Regions from separate parts of the Streptomyces sp. NPDC031111 genome, predicted to be linked through region 2. Evidence: riboswitches for the same ligand, from Rfam matches in the RefSeq annotation. Region 2 holds a riboswitch; the other holds the start of a gene.

Region 1 (6,867 bases), on a different contig from region 2:
CACGGCCCGGTAGACCGTGGCCATCCCGCCGACCGCGATCCGCGCCTCGACGCGATACCGGCCGTCGAGCACCTGCCCGACCAGGGGGTCCTGAAGGGTCGTATCCACGCACAGAGTCTACGAGCCCCCACCGACACCCCCGCCCGCTTGCTCCCCCGTTGAAGCGGACCTGTGACGTGCGTTACGAAGCTGCGGGCAGTCGTGCCGCTGGGGCGGCACGGGTGGGCGCAGGCGGCACCCGGCAAGCGCCGGCAAGCGCAACCCACCCCCGCCCGGCCAAAGGCACCCCGCACCTAAAAAGCCGGCCGCTCCGGATCCAACACCGCCATGCCCTCCGCAGGAGAAGACGCGGACGCGGCGAACCACCGCCGAGGAATCCGCCCCGCCACCCGAGCCAACCGCCCCGCCTCCACGGCCCCCCGCATCGCGGCAGCCATCAGCACCGGCTCCTGCGCCCGTGTCACCGCCGACGCCAGCATCACCCCCGCACACCCCAGCTCCATCGCCAGCGCCACATCCGACGCGGTCCCGGCCCCGGCGTCGAGAATCACCGGCACCCCCGCCCGCTCCACGATCAACTCGAAGTTGTGCGGATTCCGGATCCCGAGCCCCGACCCGATCGGCGACCCCAACGGCATCACCGCCGCACACCCCACGTCCTCCAGCTTCCGCGCCAGCACCGGATCGTCGTTCGTGTACGGCAGCACCGTGAACCCGTCGTCGACCAGCGTCTCCGCCGCGTCCAGCAGCTCCACCGGGTCCGGCAGCAGGGTCCGCTCGTCGGCGATGACCTCCAGCTTGACCAGATCGGTGCCGAGCGCCTCCCGCGCGAGCCGCGCGGTGAGCACGGCCTCACCCGCGGTGAAGCAGCCCGCCGTGTTCGGCAGCACCCGGATGCCCAGCTTCTCCAGCACCGACAGCACCGACCCGTGCACCGACGGGTCCACCCGCCGCATCGCGACGGTCGTCAGCTCCGTCCCGGACGCCACCAGCGCCCGCTCCAGCACATCGAGGCTCGGCGCCCCTCCGGTGCCCATGATCAGGCGGGAGGTGTAGGACGTACCGCCGAGGAGGAACGGATCGTCGGCCATGGTCAGCCTCCCTGGACGGCGGTCAGGACTTCCACGCGGTCCCCCTCGGACAGGGGAGTGGCGGGCCACTGCACGCGCGGTACGACGGTTTCGTTGAGGGCGGCGGCCACCCCGGAGGGCGCCGCGGTGAGCGACTTCACGACGAGGTCGAGGGCCGTGCCGGGGGCGAACTCCCGGGGCTCGCCGTTGACCGAGACGTTCATGCGGACTGCTCCGTGAGGACGGCGGCGCCGAAGCGCCGGGGGGTGAACGGGCGGGCCTCCTCCGGGAGCGCGCCGGTGGTGAGGACGTGCGCCATGACGTCGCCGGTGACGGGCGTCAGCAGCACGCCGTTGCGGTAGTGGCCGGTGGCCAGCAGCAGCCCCTCCAGCGCGGTGGGGCCGAGCAGCGGCGCGTTGTCGGGGGAGGCGGGGCGCAGTCCGGCCAGGGTCTCGGTGAGGGGCAGCTCGGTGATCCCGGGGGCGAGTTCGTGGGCGTCGCGCAGCAGCTCGTACACGCCGCCGGCGGTGACCGTCGTGTCCCAGCCCATCTCCTCGCTGGTCGCGCCGATCACCAGCTCCCCGTTCTCGCGGGGCACCAGGTAGACGTGGCTGCCGCGCACCACGGCCCGCACCGTCCGGCTCAGGAAGGGACCGTGCCGGGCGGGCATCGTCAGCCGCACCACCTGGCCCTTCACGGGCCGTACGGGAGGCAGTACGTCCGCGGGTACGCCCGCGAGCCGTCCGCTGAGACTGCCGGCGGCCAGCACCACCTGCCCGGCGCCCAGCTCGGTGCCGTCGGCCGTGACGACTCCCGTCGCCCGGTCCCCGGCGACGACCAGCCGCTCGGCCCACGCGCGGTGCACGACCACGCCCGCCCGCTCGCACGCGGTCAGCAGCGCGGCCGCCAGCCGCCGCGGGTCGATCTGGTGGTCGCCGTCCACCCGCAGACCGCCGCGCACACCCGGCGCGAGCATGGGCTCCAGCCGCCGGCACTCCCGCCCGGACAGCCACTGCGACTCCAGCCCGGACCGCTGCTGGAGCGCGTGCAGCTCCCGCAGATGGGCGCGGTCGTCGGCGTCCAGCGCCACGGCGAGCGTGCCGCACCCGCGGTAGCCGAGGTCCTGGCCGGTGAGCTCGGTCAGCTCGGCCGCGAAGTCGGGATAGCGCCGCGCGGAGGCGAGGTTCAGGGCGAGCAGGGTCTCCTCGCCGTAGTGCAGTTCGGTGACGGCGGCCAGCATCCCGGCGGCCACCCGGGCGGCGCCGCCGCCCGGCTCGGGGTCCACCACGGTCGTGGCGAGACCGCGCTGCGCGGCCCGCCAGGCCGTGACCAGACCGATGATTCCGCCCCCGACGACGAGGACGTCTGAGGTACGCGTGGGCGACATGGGCGTCCAGCCCCTCCCTTCGCCGGCATGACCCGGATCAGGTTCGTACGGTCGGAGGCCGCCAGCCTCCCTCTCAGCCCGGTGCGTCCGGGCTCCCGCGAGTGCTTGTACGTTGGCCACCCTAGCCCTCGGCCCACCGACCTCGTAAGGGAGCCTCCGCGTGGCACGCTCGCTCGACGGACTCGTCCTCGCCCCCGTCGCCGACCAGGCCCCGGGCCAGGTCGGCACCCGTACCCGGTTCGTCTACCACGAGCGCGGCGGCGAGATCTGGGCCGACTACGCGGGCGGCGACGTCGTCCGCGGGCATCTGGTGGGCACCCGCGCGGGAGACCGGCTGGACTTCCGGTACGTGCAGCTCAAGCGGGACGGCACGACGTCCTCGGGGCACTGCGTGTCGACGGTCGTGGAGCTGCCCGACGGACGGGTACGGCTGGAGGAGAGCTGGGAGTGGGAGTCGCAGCCGGGCAGCGGGACGAGCGTGGTCGAGCAGCTGTCCGGGGACGAGGACTCCGACTGATCGGCGCGCGTCGGGTGTCTATGGTGATCGGGTGAGCGAGCAGACGCAGGAACCGGGACCGTCCGAGCCGCGGCGGGTGGTGGTGGCGGGCGCCGGCATGGCCGGTGTGCAGACCGCGGTCGCGCTGCGGGAGCAGGGCTTCACCGGCACCGTGACCCTGATCGGCGCGGAGCCCCACCAGCCGTACGACAGGCCGCCGTTGTCCAAGGCGGTCCTGCTCGGCAAGGCCGAGGACTCCGCCTTCGACGTCGACTTCGAGGAGCTCGGCATCGAGCTGCGGCTCGGCTGCGAGGTGCTCGGCCTGCGCCCGGGCGACCACGAGCTGGACACCGAGAACGGGCCTGTCCCGTACGACGTCCTGGTGGTCGCCACCGGGGCGGAACCGGTCCGGCTGCCCGGCGCCGAGGGGGTGCCCGGCGTGCATCTGCTGCGCACCCTGGACGACGCCGAACGGCTGCGGCCGGTGCTCGCGCGGCAACACGACATCGTGGTGGTCGGCGCCGGCTGGATCGGCGCGGAGTTCGCCACGGCCGCACGCGAGGCAGGCTGCGCGGTCACCGTGGTGGAGGCCGCGGAGCGCCCGCTGGCCGAGGCGCTGCCCGCCGAGGTGGCGGACCGGATGACCGCCTGGTACGCCGAGGCCGGCGTCGGGCTGCGCACGCACGCGCGCGTGGAGCGCGTCGAGCCCGGCGCCGTGGTGCTGGACGACGGCTCGCGGCTGCCCGCGGGCGCCGTGGTCGTCGGCATCGGGGCCCGGCCCGCGACGGCCTGGCTGGGGGGCTCCGGGATCGAGCTGGGGGCGCACGGCGAGGTCGTCGCCGACCACCACCTGGCGACCTCCGTGCCGGACGTGTACGCGGTCGGCGACTGCGCGTCCTTCCCGTCCGGCCGCTACGGCGAGCGGCTGCTCGTCCACCACTGGGACAACGCCCTCCAGGGGCCGCGCACGGTCGCCGTGAACGTCCTCGGCGCGCCCACCGGGCAGGCCCCCGCGGTCTACGACCCGGTGCCGTACTTCTGGTCCGAGCAGTTCGGGCGCTTCGTGCAGTACGCGGGGCATCACGCGGCAGCCGACCGGACCGTGTGGCGCGGGGACCCCGCCGAGGCGGCGTGGACCGTGTGCTGGCTGCGGGAGTCCCGCCTGGTCGCGCTGCTCGCGGTGGGGCGGCCCCGGGACCTGGCGCAGGGGCGCCGGCTGATCGAGTCGGGCACGGCGATGGACGCCGGGCTGCTGGCGGACCCGGCGCGTCCGCTGAAGTCGGCGGCCGTATGAGATCACGGGCCGACGCGTCGGCCCAGGTGGGCGGGGCTGACTTCCGACTGTCAGTGGCAGATGGCAGGCTTGTTCCGTGACCGAGATTGACGCAAAGATCGATGCTCTCGTCCCCGCCTGGCTCACCCTCCCCGACATCGCCGAACAGCTCGGCGTCGAGGTGACACGTGTCCGGCAGCTGGTCAAGGAGGGCCAGCTCATCGCCGTACGCCGAGGTGAGAACCGCGCGCTGCACGTGCCCGCCGCCTTCATCGACGGGGACAAGGTCGTCAAGGGCCTGACCGGGACCCTGACGCTCCTGCGGGACGACGGCTTCACGGTCGAGGAAATGCTGGAGTGGCTGTTCACCCCCGACCCCACCCTGCCGGGCACACCGGCGCAGGCACTCAGCGAGAACCGTGGCACGGAGGTGAAGCGCCGGGCCCAGGCGCTCGCGGTCTGACCCGCACCCGACCGTCCCGAACCACCACGACACCGGCCGGGGCACGGGCCCCGGCCGAGGGCCCGCCCGTGCCCGCGGCATAGGGTCCCTTGCGGTGTGCGCTCCCCGGCCGGGGAACGCACACCGCCGACACACCGGGCCCGCCGGGTCCGTACGCCACCGACATCCGGGGGGACGCCGCATGTCCGACACCGCCACCGCCCGCGCCCGGCTCGCCGACGCCCGGGTCTACCTGTGCACCGACGCCCGCAAGCGGCAGGGCGACCTCGCGGAGTTCCTGGACGCGGTCCTGGCCGGCGGGGTCGACATCGTGCAGCTGCGGGACAAGGGCATGGAGGCCGGCGAGGAGCTGGAGCACCTGGCCGTCCTCGCCGACGCCTGCGACCGGCACGGCAAGCTGCTCGCGGTCAACGACCGCGCGGACGTCGCCCACGCCGCCGGCGCCGACGTCCTCCACCTCGGCCAGGGCGACCTCCCCGTCCCCGCCGCCCGCGCGATCCTGGGCGACGACGTCCTGATCGGCCGCTCCACCCACGCCGAGTCCGAGGCAGCGGCGGCGGCCGTCCAGCCCGGAGTGGACTACTTCTGCACCGGCCCCTGCTGGCCCACCCCCACCAAGCCCGGCCGGCCCGCCCCCGGCCTGGACCTGGTCCGGTACACCGCCGCCCTCGGCACCGGGCGCCCCTGGTTCGCCATCGGCGGCATCGACCTCGGCAACCTCGACGAGGTGCTGGACGCCGGCGCCCGCCGGGTCGTCGTCGTACGGGCCATCACCGAGGCGGACGACCCGGGCGCGGCGGCGGCCGAGTTCGCGAAGCGGCTGCGGCAGACGGCCGGCTCCGACGCCTGATGAACCCCACGCATCCCAGACTTGTCCAAGGTGTGGACAACAAGTCGTCATTTCAGACAAATCCCACCCGTCCGGTTGGGGGACCGCCCACCCCTGGCTAACCTGCCCGTATGGCCCTCGGAACCGCATCCACCAGGACTGATCGCGCACGCACCGTGCGCGACATCCTCGCCGCAGGCAAGACGACCTACTCGTTCGAGTTCTCGGCGCCGAAGACCCCCAAGGGCGAGCGGAACCTGTGGAGCGCGCTGCGCAGGGTCGAGGCGGTCGCGCCGGACTTCGTCTCCGTGACGTACGGCGCGGGCGGCTCCACGCGTGCCGGCACGGTCAAGGAGACCCAGCAGATCGTCGCCGACACCACCCTCACCCCCGTGGCCCACCTCACGGCGGTCGACCACACCGTCGCCGAACTGCGCAACATCATCGGCCAGTACGCCGACGCCGGGATCCGCAACATGCTCGCCGTGCGCGGCGACCCGCCCGGCGACCCGATGGGTGACTGGGTCCCGCACCCGGAGGGACTGACCTACGCGGCCGAACTCGTCCGGCTCATCAAGGAGTCGGGCGACTTCTGCGTCGGTGTCGCCGCCTTCCCCGAGATGCACCCGCGCTCGGCTGACTGGGACACCGACGTCGCCCACTTCGTCGACAAGTGCCGGGCCGGCGCCGATTACGCGATCACTCAGATGTTCTTCCAGCCCGAGTCGTATCTCCGGCTGCGTGACCGAGTCGACGCGGCGGGCTGCGCGACCCCCGTGATTCCCGAAGTCATGCCCGTGACCAGCGTGAAGATGCTGGAGAGGTTGCCAAAGCTCAGTAACGCCTCGTTCCCCGACGCCCTCAAAGAGCGGATCCTCACAGCGAAGGACGATCCGGCGGCGGTACGCTCCATCGGTATCGAGTTCGCCACGGAGTTCTGCGCTCGGCTGCTGGCCGAGGGAGTGCCCGGACTGCACTTCATCACGCTCAACAACTCCACGGCGACCCTGGAAATCTACGAGAACCTGGGCCTGCACCACCCACCGCGGGCCTAGACCGGTCGCACGGACATACGACACACTGCGTAGCGACCACTGGGAGAGGGGCGTACATGGGCTGGACGGTCCTCTACATCGCGTTCGGCATCGTCGCGCTGTGGCTGCTCGGTGAGGTGCTGCTTCAGTACAAGGCGCGGCTGCGCTGGCGGCTGCTCGCCTTCGCCGGCTTCCTCGGTGTCGTGCTCGGTGTGCTGATTCCGTCGGTGATCGTCATCGGGCTGGGCGCCGCCGCCTTCGCGGTCGGCCAGACCTACGTCACGCTGTCCTTCCGCAGGGGCTTCGCGGCCGGCT
Region 2 (6,867 bases):
CCTCGCGGTCGCGGCCAGCGCGACACTGGGCGACCTCGGCGAGTCCATGATCAAACGTGATCTGGGCATCAAGGACATGGGCACACTGCTCCCCGGCCATGGCGGCATCATGGACCGCCTGGACTCCCTGCTGCCGACGGCACCGGTGGTGTGGCTGCTGCTGGTGCTTTTCGTCGGCTCGGGGTGAGGCCGGCTGCTGCTGGTGATCTTCGTCGGGGCGGGTTGACGGCGAACGGGTACTCTGGAAGGGCTCGCGGCGTACTGCGGGCCCTTTCGTACGTCCCCCCGCGGGTTGTCCCTGGCTCAGGCACAGCGGTGCCGTCGTCCCCGCCCCTGCGGAGTTGCCAGACCCCCGTCGTCCTGAGGAGTTGCCCGACCGTGGCCCGTCCCGTTCCCGGTGAGCTCACCTTCGTCGCCCCCCGCGGAGCCAAGAAGCCGCCGCGGCACCTCGCCGATCTCACGCCCGCCGAGCGCAAGGAGGCGGTCGCCGCGGCCGGTGAGAAGCCGTTTCGCGCCAAGCAGTTGTCGCAGCACTACTTCGCGCGGTACGCGCACGACCCGGAGCAGTGGACCGACATCCCGGCCGGCGCGCGCGGCAAGCTCCAGGAGGCGCTGCTTCCGGAGCTGATGACCGTCGTACGGCATCTGTCGACCGACCAGGGCACGACCCGCAAGACGCTGTGGAAGCTGTTCGACGGGACGCTGGTCGAGTCGGTGCTGATGCGTTACCCGGACCGGGTGACGATGTGCATCAGCTCGCAGGCCGGCTGCGGTATGAACTGTCCGTTCTGCGCCACGGGGCAGGCCGGACTGGACCGGAACCTGTCCACCGCGGAGATCGTGCACCAGATCGTGGACGGGATGCGGGCGCTCCGGGACGGCGAGGTGCCCGGCGGTCCGGCGCGGCTCAGCAACATCGTGTTCATGGGCATGGGCGAGCCGCTCGCCAACTACAACCGCGTCGTCGGGGCGATCCGGCGTCTGACCGACCCCGAGCCGGACGGGCTGGGGCTGTCCCAGCGGGGCATCACCGTGTCCACCGTCGGCCTCGTCCCGGCGATCCACCGGTTCTCCGACGAGGGCTTCAAGTGTCGGCTCGCCATCTCGCTGCACGCCCCCGACGACGAGCTGCGCGACACCCTCGTCCCCGTGAACACGCGGTGGAAGGTGCGCGAGGTGCTCGACGCCGGGTTCGAGTACGCGGCCAGGTCGGGGCGGCGGCTCTCCATCGAGTACGCGCTCATCCGGGACATCAACGACCAGGCCTGGCGCGGTGACCGCCTCGGCCGGATGCTCAAGGGTCGGCCCGTGCACGTCAACCTCATCCCGCTCAACCCCACGCCCGGCTCCAAGTGGACCGCCTCCCGCCCCGAGGACGAGAAGGCGTTCGTGGAGGCGATCGCCGCGCACGGTGTGCCGGTGACGATCCGGGACACCCGTGGACAGGAGATCGACGGGGCGTGTGGTCAGCTCGCCGCGAGCGAGCGGTAATGTGACCCGAGTAAGTACATCTTCATATTCCGACAGGGGAGCGCCACAGCGCTGAGAGTGCGGCACCGGCCGCAGACCCTCCGAACCTGGCCCAGGTCATTCTGGGTAGGGAGATCGGTCATCACTCGAGCTGTTGCGCCCTGCCCGGGACCCCCCAAGGTTCCCGGGCAGGGCCGCGTCTCTTCCTGGTCACTCCAGGAGGAATCAAGTGGGCATCACCAAGAAGGTCACGGTCCTGGCCGTCGGGCTGGGGCTGGTCACGCTGTCCGCGTGCGGGTCGTCCGACGGGGACGACGGCAGCGGCGGCGGCGGGTCCAAGACCGTGACCCTCGTCAGCCACAACTCGTGGGCCGCGTCCAAGGACGTCGTCGCCGCCTTCGAGAAGCAGTCCGGCTTCAAGCTCAAGGTCCTAGAGGACGGCGACGCCGGGCAGGCCGTGAACAAGGCCATCCTGACCAAGGACAACCCCCAGGGCGACGTCTTCTTCGGCGTCGACAACACCCTGCTGTCCCGCGCCCTCGACAACGGGCTGTTCCAGCCGTACGAGGCCAAGCGCTCCGACCTGATCCTCCCCGAATACCGCGTCGACGAGGACAAGCACCGGGTCACCCCCATCGACAGCGGCGACATCTGCGTCAACTACGACAAGGCGTGGTTCAGCGAGCACGACCTGACCCCGCCGAAGACCTTCGACGACCTGATCAAGCCCGAGTACAAGGACCTCCTCGTCACCGAGAACGCCTCCACCTCCTCGCCCGGCCTCGGCTTCCTGCTCGGTACGGCCGCGCGGTACGGGGACGACGGCTGGCAGGACTACTGGAAGGAGCTCAAGGCCAACGGCGTGAAGGTGGTCGACGGCTGGGAGCAGGCCTACAACGAGGAGTTCTCCGGTTCGGCCGGCGGCAAGAAGGCCAAGGCCGACCGGCCGCTGGTGGTGTCCTACGCCTCCTCGCCGCCCGTCGAGGTCATCTACGCCGACCCGAAGCCGGACACCGCGCCCACCGGCGTCGCCGAGGGCACCTGCTTCCGTCAGGTCGAGTACGCCGGGCTGCTGAGCAACGCCAAGAACCCCGAGGGAGGAAAGGCACTGCTCGACTTCCTGATCAGCAAGCGGTTCCAGGACGACATGCCGCTCAACATGTTCGTCTACCCGGTGCGGGAGGCCGCCCAGGTGCCCCCGGAGTTCACGAAGTTCGGGCCGGAGGCGAAGGACCCGCAGACCATGGAGCCCGCGAAGATCGCCGACAACCGTGACCAGTGGGTCAAGTCGTGGACCTCGCTCGTACTGAGGTGACGCGGGCCGCGGCGAGGCGGCGCGGGAGCGCGGCGCGGCTCGGCCTGATGGCCGCGCCCGTCGCGTTCTTCGCCGTCTTCTTCGCCTATCCCGTCGCCGCGATCGTCGCACGCGGCCTGAAGACCGACGGGACCTGGCAACTCGGGCGGATCGGGGACGTACTGGCGCAGTCGGACATCCGGCAGGTGCTGTGGTTCACCACCTGGCAGGCGCTCGCCTCCACCGCCCTCACCCTGCTGATCGCCCTGCCCGGCGCGTATGTCTTCGCCCGCTTCGAGTTCCCCGGCAAGCAGGTCCTGCGGGCCGTGGTCACCGTGCCGTTCGTGCTGCCCACGGTCGTCGTGGGTACGGCGTTCATGGCGCTCGTCGGGCGCGGAGGACTCCTCGACGAGCTGTGGGGCGTACGGCTGGACACCACCATGTGGGCGATCCTGCTCGCGCACGTCTTCTTCAACTACGCCGTCGTCGTGCGCACGGTGGGCGGGCTCTGGTCGCAGCTGGACCCCCGGCAGGAGGAGGCCGCGCGGATGCTGGGCGCCTCGCGGTTCACGGCCTGGCGGACCGTCACCCTGCCCGCGCTCGCGCCCGCCGTGGCCGCCGCCGCGCTGATGGTCTTCCTGTTCACCTTCACCACCTTCGGTGTGGTGCAGATCCTCGGCGGGCCCACCTTCTCCACCCTCGAAGTGGAGATCTACCGGCAGACCTCCGAGATCTTCGACCTGTCCACGGCGGCCGTCCTGACGATGATCCAGTTCGTCGCCGTGGGCGCGATCCTCGCCCTGCACGCCTGGACCGTACGGCGACGGGAGACCGCGCTGCGGCTGGTGGACGCGTCGGTGACCGCCCGCCGGCCGCGCGGGGCCGGGCAGTGGGCGCTGCTCGGCGGAGTCGTCGCCACCGTCGCCGTGCTGCTCCTGCTGCCGCTCGCGGTGCTGGTGGAGCGCTCCTTCGGCGCCGCCGACCTCGGCTACTACCGGGCGCTGACCGAGGAGGACGGGGGAGCGTTCCTGGCCGCGCCGATCGAGGCGGTCGGCAACTCGCTCCAGTACGCCGTCGCCGCCACCGTCATCGCCGTGGTGATCGGCGGTCTCGCCGCCGTCGCGCTGACCCGGCGGGACGCGGGACGGCTGGTGCGGGGCTTCGACGCGCTGCTGATGCTGCCGCTCGGCGTGTCCGCGGTGACCGTCGGCTTCGGCTTCCTGATCGCCCTCGACGAGCCGCCGCTGGACCTCAGGGCCTCCTGGATCCTGGTCCCCCTCGCGCAGGCGCTGGTCGGCGTCCCCTTCGTCGTACGGACCATGCTGCCGGTGCTGCGGGCCGTGGACGTACGGCTGCGGGAGGCGGCGGCGGTGCTGGGGGCGTCGCCGTGGCGGGCGTGGCGGGAGGTGGACCTGCCGATGGTGCGGCGGGCGCTGCTGATCGCGGCCGGGTTCGCCTTCGCGGTGTCCCTGGGGGAGTTCGGGGCGACGGTCTTCATCGCGCGGCCGGAGAACCCGACCCTGCCGGTGGCCGTGGCACGGCTGCTGGGGCGGCCCGGGGACCTCAACTACGGCCAGGCCATGGCCCTGTCGACGATTCTGATGATCGTGTGCGCGGTGGCGCTGCTCGTTCTGGAGCGGCTGCGGACCGACCGGACCGGGGAGTTCTAGATGCTGCTGAGCCTGGAGGCCGCGACCGTCCGCTTCGGCGAGCGGGCGGTGCTGGACGCCGTCGACCTGGGGGTCGCCGAGCACGAGATCGTGTGCGTGCTCGGGCCCAGTGGCAGCGGCAAGTCGACGCTGCTGCGGGCGGTCGCGGGGCTCCAGCCCCTCGACTCCGGGCGGATCCTGCTCGACGGGCGTGACCAGTCGGGCGTGCCCGCGCACAAGCGCGGGGTCGGGCTGATGTTCCAGGACCACCAGCTCTTCCCGCAGCGTGACGTCGGCGGCAACGTGGCCTTCGGGCTGCGTATGCACGGCGCGTCTCGCGGCGAACAGGCCGAGCACGTAAGGGAGTTGCTGGACCTGGTGGGTCTGCCGGGGTCGGCCGGACGCGCCGTCGTCGCGCTCTCCGGGGGCGAGCAGCAGCGCGTGGCGCTCGCCCGCGCCCTCGCGCCCAGCCCGCGGCTGCTGATGCTCGACGAGCCGCTCGGGCAGCTCGACCGGTCGCTCAGGGAGCGTCTGGTCGTCGAACTGCGCGAGCTGTTCGGCCGGTTGGGCACCACCGTGCTCGCGGTGACCCACGACCAGGGTGAGGCGTTCGCGCTGGCCGACCGGGTGGTGGTGATGAGGGACGGGCGGATCGCCCAGTCCGGTACGCCTCTTGAGGTGTGGCAGCGCCCGGCCGACGCGTTCGTGGCCCGCTTCCTCGGCTTCGAGAACGTCGTCGAGGCGACGGTGGGCGACGATGTCGCGGTGACCCCCTGGGGCAAGCTCCCCGTGCCGGAGGGCGCCCCACAGGGCACGCGCACCCTTCTCGTGCGCCCCGCCGGTGTCCGCCTGGTCCCGGCGGCCGAGGGCCTGCGCTGCACGGTGGCCGCACGCACCTTCCGCGGCACCCATGTCACCGTCCACCTCCAGCCCGCCGACGCGCCCCGCCTGGAGGCGGCCTGCGCGCTCAGGACCGCGCCGGAGGTCGGGGACGAGGTCGGGGTGGACTTCGACGCCGCGGAAATCGCCGTGCTGGGCTGAGCGGGGCTTCCTATGGTGGCCGGTATGACTGGACTCGCACATGATCGCTACTGCCAGGAAATCGCCGACCAGGTCGAGCAGTTGCGCACGGTGGTGACGTCGGGCGCCGCACTGTCCGGCACGGTTCCCACCACGCCCGACTGGTCCCTCGAACAGCTCGTACGGCATCTCGGCGGCGCCCTGCGCTGGGTGGCCGTCCTGGTGCGGACCGGGGCCGAGGACGACGTCCCCGAGGAGCGGGTGCCGGGGTTCGACGGGCCCCAGGTGTGGGGCGATCCCGGCGTCCTGGACGCGTGGCTGGCGGAGTCCGGCGAGCTGGTCGTCGGTGCGCTGCGGGAGGCCGGGCCGGACGCGAAGGTGTGGAGCTGGGCGGGGATCCACAACGCCGGGTTCTGGGCCCGGCGCATGACGCACGAGGTGACCGTCCATCGCGCGGACGCCACCCTTGCCGCCGGGCTGCCCTACGAGGTGGCGCCGGAGATCGCCGCCGACGCGGTCGACGAGTGGCTGGAGATCGTGGAGTGGGCGCAGCGGACGCTGCCGGAGGACGCGGTGCGCGACATGCGCGGGCCCCGGCGCGCCATCCATCTGCACGCCACGGACGGGGTGCCGGGGCTGAACGCCGAGTGGCTGATCGAGCTCGGTGAGAACGGCGTCAGCTGGCGCCGGGGCCACGAGAAGGCCACCGTCGCCCTGCGCGGCCCGCTCACCTCCGTGCTGCTCGCCTTCTACCGCCGGCTGCCGCTGGATGCCCCCGGGCTCGAAGTGCTCGGCGAGCGGGAGCTGTTGGAGTTCTGGCTGGAGCGGGCGACGTTCGGCTGAGCGGCCCGGAACGGCAGTGGCCCGCCCCCCCGGGAAGGGGGACGGGCCACCATGGTGTCCGTGAGGCGTCAGCGTCGGCTGTTCGCCCCGCGGCGGCGCATGCCGAAGAAGACCGCGCCACCGCCGACCACGACCAGGGCGGCCGCGACGCCGGCGATCAGGCCGGTGTTGGAGTTGGCGCCGGTCTCGGCGAGGTTCGACTCACCGGCCGGGGACGGAGCGTTGCTCGCGGTGTCCGCCGGTGCGGTGCTCTCGCTCTCCGGAGCCGACGGGGTCGGCGTGCCGGGCTCCTCGGACGGGGTGGAGGAGGACTCCGACGGGGTCGGCGTGGGCTCCTCCGGAGCCGGGGGCTCCTCTTCCTTCTTGCAGGCCGTCGCCGGGGTGACCAGGTTCGGCTTGATGTCCTCGTCGACGTAGGGCGTCGCCTTGACGTGGACGCGGTACTCGGCGTTCGGCTTCCAGTCCTCCTCGAAGGTGATGGTGGTGCCCTCACGCGAGCCCTTGACCACCTGTTCGCCGACCTTCTTGATGTCGGCGCCGTTGTTCTGGAGGAACACGGTGATGGTGGCGGGGACGCCGGCCGGGTCCACG

Evidence for each region. Region 2 has a riboswitch for thiamine pyrophosphate ahead of ACZ470_RS30975 (thiamine ABC transporter substrate-binding protein). Riboswitches for the same ligand answer to the same signal wherever they lie in the genome.
Region 1: linked by a shared signal. The riboswitch ahead of thiO (glycine oxidase ThiO) and the one ahead of ACZ470_RS30975 (thiamine ABC transporter substrate-binding protein) in region 2 are both predicted to bind thiamine pyrophosphate.

Annotation. Positions count from the first base shown of each region.
Region 1 covers NZ_JBVIGS010000011.1:231,819-238,685, reverse strand. Annotated here, with positions in the region: gene pknB (Stk1 family PASTA domain-containing Ser/Thr kinase) at 1-108, opposite strand, end outside; gene ACZ470_RS23660 (thiazole synthase) at 294-1,091, opposite strand; gene thiS (sulfur carrier protein ThiS) at 1,094-1,294, opposite strand; gene thiO (glycine oxidase ThiO) at 1,291-2,457, opposite strand; TPP riboswitch at 2,455-2,566, opposite strand; gene ACZ470_RS23645 (avidin-fold protein) at 2,618-2,974, shown strand; gene ACZ470_RS23640 (NAD(P)/FAD-dependent oxidoreductase) at 3,006-4,247, shown strand; gene ACZ470_RS23635 (Rv2175c family DNA-binding protein) at 4,324-4,689, shown strand; gene thiE (thiamine phosphate synthase) at 4,871-5,539, shown strand; gene metF (methylenetetrahydrofolate reductase [NAD(P)H]) at 5,650-6,573, shown strand; gene ACZ470_RS23620 (SCO2102 family sporulation regulator) at 6,630-6,867, shown strand, end outside.
Region 2 covers NZ_JBVIGS010000018.1:102,488-109,354, forward strand. Annotated here, with positions in the region: gene ACZ470_RS30965 (phosphatidate cytidylyltransferase) at 1-187, shown strand, start outside; gene rlmN (dual-specificity RNA methyltransferase RlmN) at 379-1,491, shown strand; TPP riboswitch at 1,516-1,621, shown strand; gene ACZ470_RS30975 (thiamine ABC transporter substrate-binding protein) at 1,700-2,785, shown strand; gene ACZ470_RS30980 (ABC transporter permease) at 2,833-4,434, shown strand; gene ACZ470_RS30985 (ABC transporter ATP-binding protein) at 4,435-5,454, shown strand; gene ACZ470_RS30990 (maleylpyruvate isomerase family mycothiol-dependent enzyme) at 5,479-6,276, shown strand; gene ACZ470_RS30995 (LAETG motif-containing sortase-dependent surface protein) at 6,345-6,867, opposite strand, start outside.